2 regions of the Methylobacterium sp. AC690 genome follow, and region 1 is predicted to be linked to the other one. Evidence: predicted binding sites of a transcription regulator. Region 1 holds the regulator's gene; the other holds the start of a gene.
What was found. The regulator PhoB, encoded in region 1, activates phosphate uptake and scavenging genes when phosphate is short. The targets are predictions, from matches to a motif close to TGTCATNNANCTGTCAT.
Positions count from the first base shown of each region.

Region 1 (3,845 bases):
GCGCGGCGCCAGCGCCGGCATCGTCACGGGCATCATCCTGGCGCTGGCCCGCATCGCCGGCGAGACCGCGCCGCTGCTCTTCACCGCGCTCAACAACAACAGCTGGTTCGCCCCCAACCTGATGGGCGGCGTGCCGAACCTGCCCGTGATGATCTACCAGTTCGCCCTCTCGCCCTATGCGAACTGGCAGCAGCTCGCCTGGGCCGGCGCCCTCCTGATCACCGTCACGATCCTCGCCCTCTCGATCGTGGCCCGCTTCGTCATCAAGACCGAGCGGTCGCGCTGACCACCCGCGCGCCGCCTGTCCCCGCTCCTTCGACTGATAGGATCTTGAACCGATGAACGCCGCCCCCGGGATCACGTCCGCGCAGCTCACCGGACGCCACAAGGCCGACGAGTCCTCACCGGTCCGCATCGCCGTCAAGGACCTGAACTTCTATTACGGCAGCTTCCACGGCCTGAAGTCGGTCAACCTCAACTTCCACGACCGCCAGGTCACGGCGCTGATCGGCCCGTCGGGCTGCGGCAAGTCCACCCTGCTGCGCACTTTCAACCGGATCTACAGCCTCTATCCGGACCAGCGCGCGGAAGGGGAGATCCTCCTCGACGGCCAGAACGTGCTGGATTCCAAGGTCGACCTCAACGAGCTGCGCTCGCGCATCGGCATGGTGTTCCAGAAGCCGACCCCGTTCCCAATGTCGATCTACGACAACGTCGCCTTCGGCCTGCGCCTCTACGAGAAGCTGCCCAAGGCCGACCTCGACGTGCGCGTCGAGGAATCCCTGCGCAAGGCCGCCCTCTGGGACGAGGTGAAGGACAAGCTCAAGCAGTCCGGCATGGGCCTCTCGGGCGGCCAGCAGCAGCGCCTCTGCATCGCCCGCACGGTGGCCCAGCGCCCCGAGGTGATCCTGTTCGACGAGCCGACCTCGGCCCTCGACCCGATCTCCACCGGCCGCATCGAGGAGCTGATCGAGCAGCTGCGCTCGGAATTCACCATCGTCATCGTCACGCACAACATGCAGCAGGCGGCGCGCATCTCGCAGTTCACCGCCTTCATGTATCTCGGCGAGCTGGTGGAATTCGGCCCGACGACGCGCATCTTCATGAACCCGGAGAAGCGCCAGACGCAGGACTACATCACCGGCCGCTTCGGCTGATCCTCCGCCGGCCGGGATCGGCCCGCGCCCCACATCACCGCCAGGGCGGGCACCGGACAGGCGGGCCCGATCGAGGAGCGAGACCCATGCCCGACCACATCGTCAAATCCTACGATACGGACCTTGAGGACCTGCGCCGCTCGATCTCCGAGATGGGCGGCATCGCCGAGAAGATGATGACCGAGGCCGGCGAGGCCCTGGTGCGCCGCGACGCGCCCCTGGCCCAGGCGGTGATCGCCGCCGACACCCGCCTCGACACCCTGCAGCGCGAGATCGAGGAGCGGGCGATCCTGCTCATCGCCCGGCGCCAGCCCCTGGCCATCGACCTGCGCGAGACCGTGACGGCGATCCGGGTGTCGAACGATCTCGAGCGCATCGGCGACCTCGCCAAGAACGTCGCCAAGCGCGTCGTGGCGATCGCCGACCAGATCCAGCCGCAGAAGATCGTCATCGGCGTCCAGCACATGAGCGACCTGGTGCAGGAGCAGCTCAAGGACGTCCTCGACGCCTATGCCAGCCGCGACATCAAGGCGGCCCTCGGCGTCTGGGAGCGCGACGACGCCATCGACGCCCTCTACAATTCCCTGTTCCGCGAGCTCCTGACCTACATGATGGAGGATCCGCGCAACATCTCGTTCTGCACGCACCTCCTGTTCGTGGCCAAGAACATCGAGCGCATCGGCGACCACACCACCAACATCGCCGAGACGATCCACTACCTCGTCACCGGCGAGAACCTGCTGGCCGAGCGCGAGCGCCCGAAGAACGACGCCTCCAACTACGCCACCGTGGACATGCCCGGCGCGGCCTGACCCCGTGCCGGTCTGATCGAAAGCGCACGATGAGTACGCGTATCCTGATCGTCGAGGACGAGGAGGCCCTGACCCTTCTCCTCCGCTACAACCTCGAGGCCGAGGGGTTCATCGTCGACTCGGCCGCCCGCGGCGACGAGGCGGACCTGCGCCTGCAGGAGCAGGTGCCCGACCTCGTCCTGCTCGACTGGATGCTGCCCGCCCTGTCGGGGATCGAGCTCTGCCGCCGTATCCGCGCCCGGCGCGAAACCGAGCGGCTGCCGGTCATCATGCTGACGGCGCGGGGCGAGGAGGGCGACCGCATCCGCGGCCTGGGAACCGGCGCCGACGACTACATCGTCAAGCCGTTCTCGGTGCCCGAGCTCCTCGCCCGGGTCCGCGCCCTGCTGCGCCGGGCCAAGCCCGCCCACGTCGCCAACCTGCTGGTGGCCGGCGACATCGAGCTCGACCGGGTCAGCCACCGCATCCGCCGGGAGGGCCGCGAGATCCATCTCGGGCCGACCGAGTTCAAGCTCCTCGAGTTCCTGATGCAGAGCCCCGGCCGGGTGTTCTCCCGCGAGCAGCTCCTCGACGGCGTCTGGGGCCACGACGTCTACATCGACGAGCGCACCGTCGACGTCCATGTCGGGCGCCTGCGCAAAGCCCTGAACCGCCCGCGCCAGAGCGACCCGATCCGCACCGTGCGCGGCTCGGGCTATTCCTTCGACGAGATGTTCGAGACCGAAGCCGAGTAGCCGGGCCGAGTCGCTGGGCTGAGCCAAGTCGCCGAGCCGAGTGGCCGGCCCCGCCGCTCAGGCGAACATCATCGTGTCGGTGGGCAGGTGGACGGTGAAGGCCTTGCCCTCGTCGACCCAGCCCGGACCCGCGACGCCGTGATTGATGCCGTTGGCCTCCTCGGCGCTGCCGGCGAAGTGATGCTGGCCGGTCTGGGTGTTGTAGAAGCGCTCCAGGGTCAGGCCGCCGGGGGCGCTGGCATCGGCGTAGGCCTCGAAGGCCACGCCCTCGTACTTGTAGCTCGGCGCGGTCTTCAGGACCTGGTCCCGCTCGGACACGCTTGTCGTGAAGAAGTGGGCGTTGGAGACCGTGTCGAAGAACCGGAACACGTCCACCGTGTCGGCGCCCTTGGCCGGGGCCGCCCAGGCAGTGCCCTCGTAGTTGAACCACGGCAGCGTCTGCTGGATCTGCGCCTTCTCGGCGGTGCTCGTCGTGTAGAAGTGATCCCCCGTATGGGTGTCGTAGAACCGGTACACCGCCGTGACCGCCGGGGCGGTGGAGGCGGCGACCGGGCTCGACGGTGCGGCCACGGCCACCACCGGAGCGCTCGGCGCGCCGTACAGGGCCTGGATTCCGGCGAGGTCGCCGGCCGCCAGGGTCTTGATGCTGGTGTTGAGGATGGCGTTCATCACCTCGGGCTTGGTGTTGTAGTGATCGAGGCCGAGCGCGTGGCCGATCTCGTGCAGCGCCACCAGGGAGAGATCGACGTTCTGGGTGCTGACCACCCGCCCGCCGGAGGCGGCGTGCCAGCCCTCGCCGCTGTCGAAGGTGATCTCCACCGACTGCATGCGCTGGCCGCTATAGGTATAATGGGCATAGCCCAGGGTGTTGCCGAGCCCGTCGATTCCCCCGAGGGTGACGTCGATCTGGGCGCTGGCCGTCGTGGCCACCTGCTGGAACGCGATGTTGGCGGCCGCCGCCCAGGTGGCGAAGGCGGCCTGGAGAAGGCTCACGAAGCTGGTGGGAATCGTGCCGTCGACGGCCCAGGTGACGGTACCGCCGCTCGTGCCCGCCGCGCCCGTGCCCCAGCGCGGACCTTCCAGCGCATAATCCCCCATCGCTTGGCCCTCCCGTCTCTTCGGGCCAGGGTCGGCGGCAGAGG
Region 1 is NZ_CEEDOX010000008.1:33,665-37,509, forward strand. It holds gene pstA (phosphate ABC transporter permease PstA) at 1-286, shown strand, start outside; gene pstB (phosphate ABC transporter ATP-binding protein PstB) at 339-1,157, shown strand; gene phoU (phosphate signaling complex protein PhoU) at 1,244-1,969, shown strand; gene phoB (phosphate regulon transcriptional regulator PhoB) at 1,999-2,703, shown strand; gene AC0IY1_RS10940 (matrixin family metalloprotease) at 2,761-3,801, opposite strand.

Region 2 (3,845 bases), on a different contig from region 1:
CGACGCCCTGGCCCGGCGCTCGCCGGCCTTCTTCGTGGGTCGCCCCGTCATCCTCGACGTGGCCGGGCTCGGGCTCGAGCGGGAGGCCCTCGTCGCCCTGGTGGCCGACCTCGCCGCCCGCGACATCGCCGTGATGGGCATCGAAGGGGCCGACCCGGGCCAGCTCGGGGCCGGTCTGCCACCGCCCCCGGCGGGCGGGCGCCCGGTCGATGCGGTTCCGACCCCGGAGGCCTCGGCGGACGCCGCGCCGGATACGCCCGTGGTGCCGTCGGCGCCGGCCCCGTTCCGCTCGCTGATCCTCGATGCGCCCGTCCGCTCCGGCCAGACGATCCTGCACCTGGAGGGCGACATCACCGTGATGGGCTCGGTGGCCTCCGGGGCCGAGGTGATCGCGGGCGGCTCGCTCCACGTCTACGGCGCCCTGCGCGGCCGGGCGATCGCGGGAGCGGCCGGCAACCCGGAGGCCCGCATCACCTGCCGCCGGTTCGAGCCGGAACTCATCGCCATCGACGGGCTCTACCGCACCGCCGACGACCTCGGACCGGTCCAGCGCGGTCTGCCGGCCCAGGTCCGGCTCGAGGGCGACGCCATCAAGGTGGCGGGGCTGGACTAGGCCCTACCGGCCCGTCCAGGCCGGCGGGCGCTTGGCGAGGAACGCCTCCATGCCCTCGCGAAGATCCGCGCTGGTGTAGCAGAGGCGGATCAGGTCGTCGCCGGGACGGTCTTGGCCGGAATGGTCTTGGCCGAGATGGTCTTGGCCCGCATCGTCCGTGTCCCGGAGGCGGCGCAGGCCCTCCTTGGTCGCCCGCAGGGTGAGCGGCGCGTGACCGGCCACCAGGGTCGCGAGTTCCGTGGCGCGGGCCGCCAGGGCCTCCGCATCCGTCACGACCTCGCCGACGAGCCCGATGGCCAGGGCCTCCTCGGCCCCGACGAGGCGGGCGGTGAAGATCATGTCCTTGACCCGCGCCGGGCCGATCAGGGCCGAGAGGCGGCGCAGGTTGCCGAGGGAGAGGCAGTTGCCCAGGGTGCGGGCGATGGGAAAGCCCAGGCGGGCATCGCGGGTGGCCAGGCGCAGGTCGCAGGCCGCCGCGATGGCCGCACCTCCGCCCGTGCAGGCGCCGGCGATCGCCGCGATGGTGGGCACGGACAGGCGCTCGAGTGCACCCATGACCCGGTCCATGAAGCGCTCGTAGTCGATCGCGTCCTGCGCGCTCGTGAAGCTCCGGAATTGGGCGATGTCGGTGCCGGCCGCGAAAGCCTTCTCGCCCGCCCCCGCGATGACCAGCGCCTTGACACGCCCCTCCGCCTCAATGCGCGCGCAGGCGTCGATCAGGCCCTGGTACATCCCGAAGGTGAGCGCGTTGCGCGCCTGCGGCCGGTTGAGGGTGAGCCGCGCGATGCCGCCCTCGACCGTGAAGAGAAGCTCGTCGGTATGAGTCGCGTCGGACGTGGTCATGCAGGGTCCCTGGGCGCCGGGCGCGGATGCGTGATCCTCCCTCTCGCCCATCGGGGCCGGCCGGAGCAAGCGGCCGGCGCCCCGCCCCGCCCCGCCTCAGAACACGGACGGCACGAACATCGCGTCCGGCACCGGGTGGCGGATGTAGTCCGCGTGACGCTCGCGGTCCGGCAGGTGCACCGGCGGATGCGCGACGTCGCCGTAGGGGATCTGCGCCAGGAGGTGGCTGATGCAGTTGAGCCGGGCGCGCTTCTTGTCGACGGCCTCGACCACCCACCACGGCGCCTCGGGGATGTGCGTCCGGGCGAGCATGTCCTCCTTGGCCTTGGTGTAGTCCTCCCACCGGCGGCGGGACTGCACGTCCATCGGCGAGAGCTTCCACTGCTTCAGCGGATCGTGGATGCGCATGTTGAAGCGGAATTCCTGCTCCTCGTCGGTGATCGAGAACCAGTATTTCAGCACGAGGATGCCCGAGCGGGTCAGCATGCGCTCGAACTCGGGCACGGAGCGGAAGAACTCCTCCACCTCGTCGGGCGAGCAGAAGCCCATCACGCGCTCGACGCCGGCGCGGTTGTACCAGGACCGGTCGAACAGCACGATCTCGCCGGCGGCCGGCAGGTGCGAGACGTAGCGTTGGAAGTACCATTGCGTGCGCTCGCGCTCGCTCGGGGCGGGCAGCGCCGCGACGCGGCAGACGCGCGGGTTGAGCCGCTGGGTGATGCGCTTGATCACCCCGCCCTTGCCGGCGGAGTCGCGGCCCTCGAAGATCACGACGACGCGCAGCTTCTGAGCCTGGACCCAGTCCTGCAGGCGCACCAGCTCGTGCTGCAGGCGGAACAGCTCGCGGAAATAAACCTTGCGGTCGAGGCCGGGCGGACGGGCGGGCTGTCCGAGCTCGTCGGCCAGGCGCTCCAGGCGCTCGTCCTCCATCTCGAGTTCGAGTTCCTCGTCGAAATCGTCGGCGACCTCCCGGCGGATCGCCTCGACCTCCGCTGCCCGCTGCCCGCCGTCCATGTGGAAGCCCCGTCTCCGCCGAAATGCCGGCCGCGCTTAGATCACGGCATCATGACAGGCTTGATACGGCCTGGTGAGCCGGCGACGATCCGAGGGAACGGGGACCGCACCCTGCGGGTTGAAGGGCAAGCTGCGCCATTTCGCGAGCCTGGCTCGCCCGGCGCCCCACACATCAAGAGGGTCCACCCATGAGCCTGATCGGACGCATCGTCACCAAGCTCCTCGGCAACGAGGACCGTCCCGTGGTCCGCGACGACCGCAACTACGATTCCGGCACGCCGCTCGGTCGCCTCGTGACCAAGATCCTGCGGAAGTAAGGTTTCCCTCCGGGCGGCTTCGGCCGCCCGGCTCCAGAATCCCGGCGCGGCTCAGGCTGCCCGGCGCTTGGCCTTCTTCTCGCGTCCCTGGCCGGGCGCACGCTGGCCGGCGCGGGTCCGGTCGAGCACGAACTTCGCGTAGTCGTCCATGTCGCCCGCGAAGGGCTTGACCGTGTTGTCGGCCGCCAGCCACAGGCGATCCGCCACCAGCTCCATCAGCGAGCGGTCGTGGGTGATGAGAATGACCGCCCCACCGTAATCGTTCAGCGCGTCGAGGAGTGCCCTCCGGCTGTCGATGTCGAGGTGGTTGGTCGGCTCGTCGAGGATGAGCAGGTGCGGCGCCTGCATCGCGACCAGATTGAGCAGCAGCCGCGCCCGCTCGCCGCCCGAGAGCGCATCCACCGTCGTCTCCTGCTTGTCGAAGGCCAGGCCGAAGCTCGCGAGCTTGGCGCGCCGCGCCGACTCGCTGTCGTCCGGACGCTCGCGCCGGATGATCGCCAGCGGCGTGTCCTTCGGGTCGAGAGCCTCGATCTGGTGCTGGTGGAACCAGCCGACCTGCACGCGCCCTTCCCGCACCATGCGCCCGTCGCGCACCGTGAGGGCGCCCGCCGCCATCTTGGCGAAGGTCGACTTGCCCGCGCCGTTGACGCCCAGCAATCCGATGCGGTCGTCGACGTCGAGGGTCAGGTTGAGGTCCCGCAGCACCGGCGCGTCGTCGCCATACGCGATGGTGGCGTCGGTGAGGTGCATCAGGGGCGGGGCCAGCGGCCGCTTCGGCGAGGGCAGGTGAAACGGCGCCACGTGCTCCTCAATGGTGGTGGCGATCGGCTCCAACTTGGCGAGGCGCTTGACGCGGGACTGCGCCTGGGCCGCCTTCGAGGCCTTGGCCTTGAAGCGGTCGATGAAGCTCTGCAGGTGCGCGCGCTCGGCTTCCTGCTTCTGCTTGGTCGAGGCCTGGAGGCGGGCCTTCTCGGCCCGGCGCTTCTCGAAGTCGTCGTAGCCGCCCGTGTAGAGTTCGAGCTTGCCGCCGGCCACGTGCAGGATCGCGTCCACCGAGT
Region 2 is NZ_CEEDOX010000015.1:102,936-106,780, forward strand. It holds gene minC (septum site-determining protein MinC) at 1-613, shown strand, start outside; gene AC0IY1_RS18170 (enoyl-CoA hydratase/isomerase family protein) at 617-1,456, opposite strand; gene ppk2 (polyphosphate kinase 2) at 1,553-2,470, opposite strand; gene AC0IY1_RS18180 (hypothetical protein) at 2,659-2,787, shown strand; gene AC0IY1_RS18185 (ABC-F family ATP-binding cassette domain-containing protein) at 2,839-3,845, opposite strand, start outside.
Region 2: a site for PhoB is predicted at 2,511-2,527, ahead of ppk2 (polyphosphate kinase 2). Genes of this name have one in related genera too.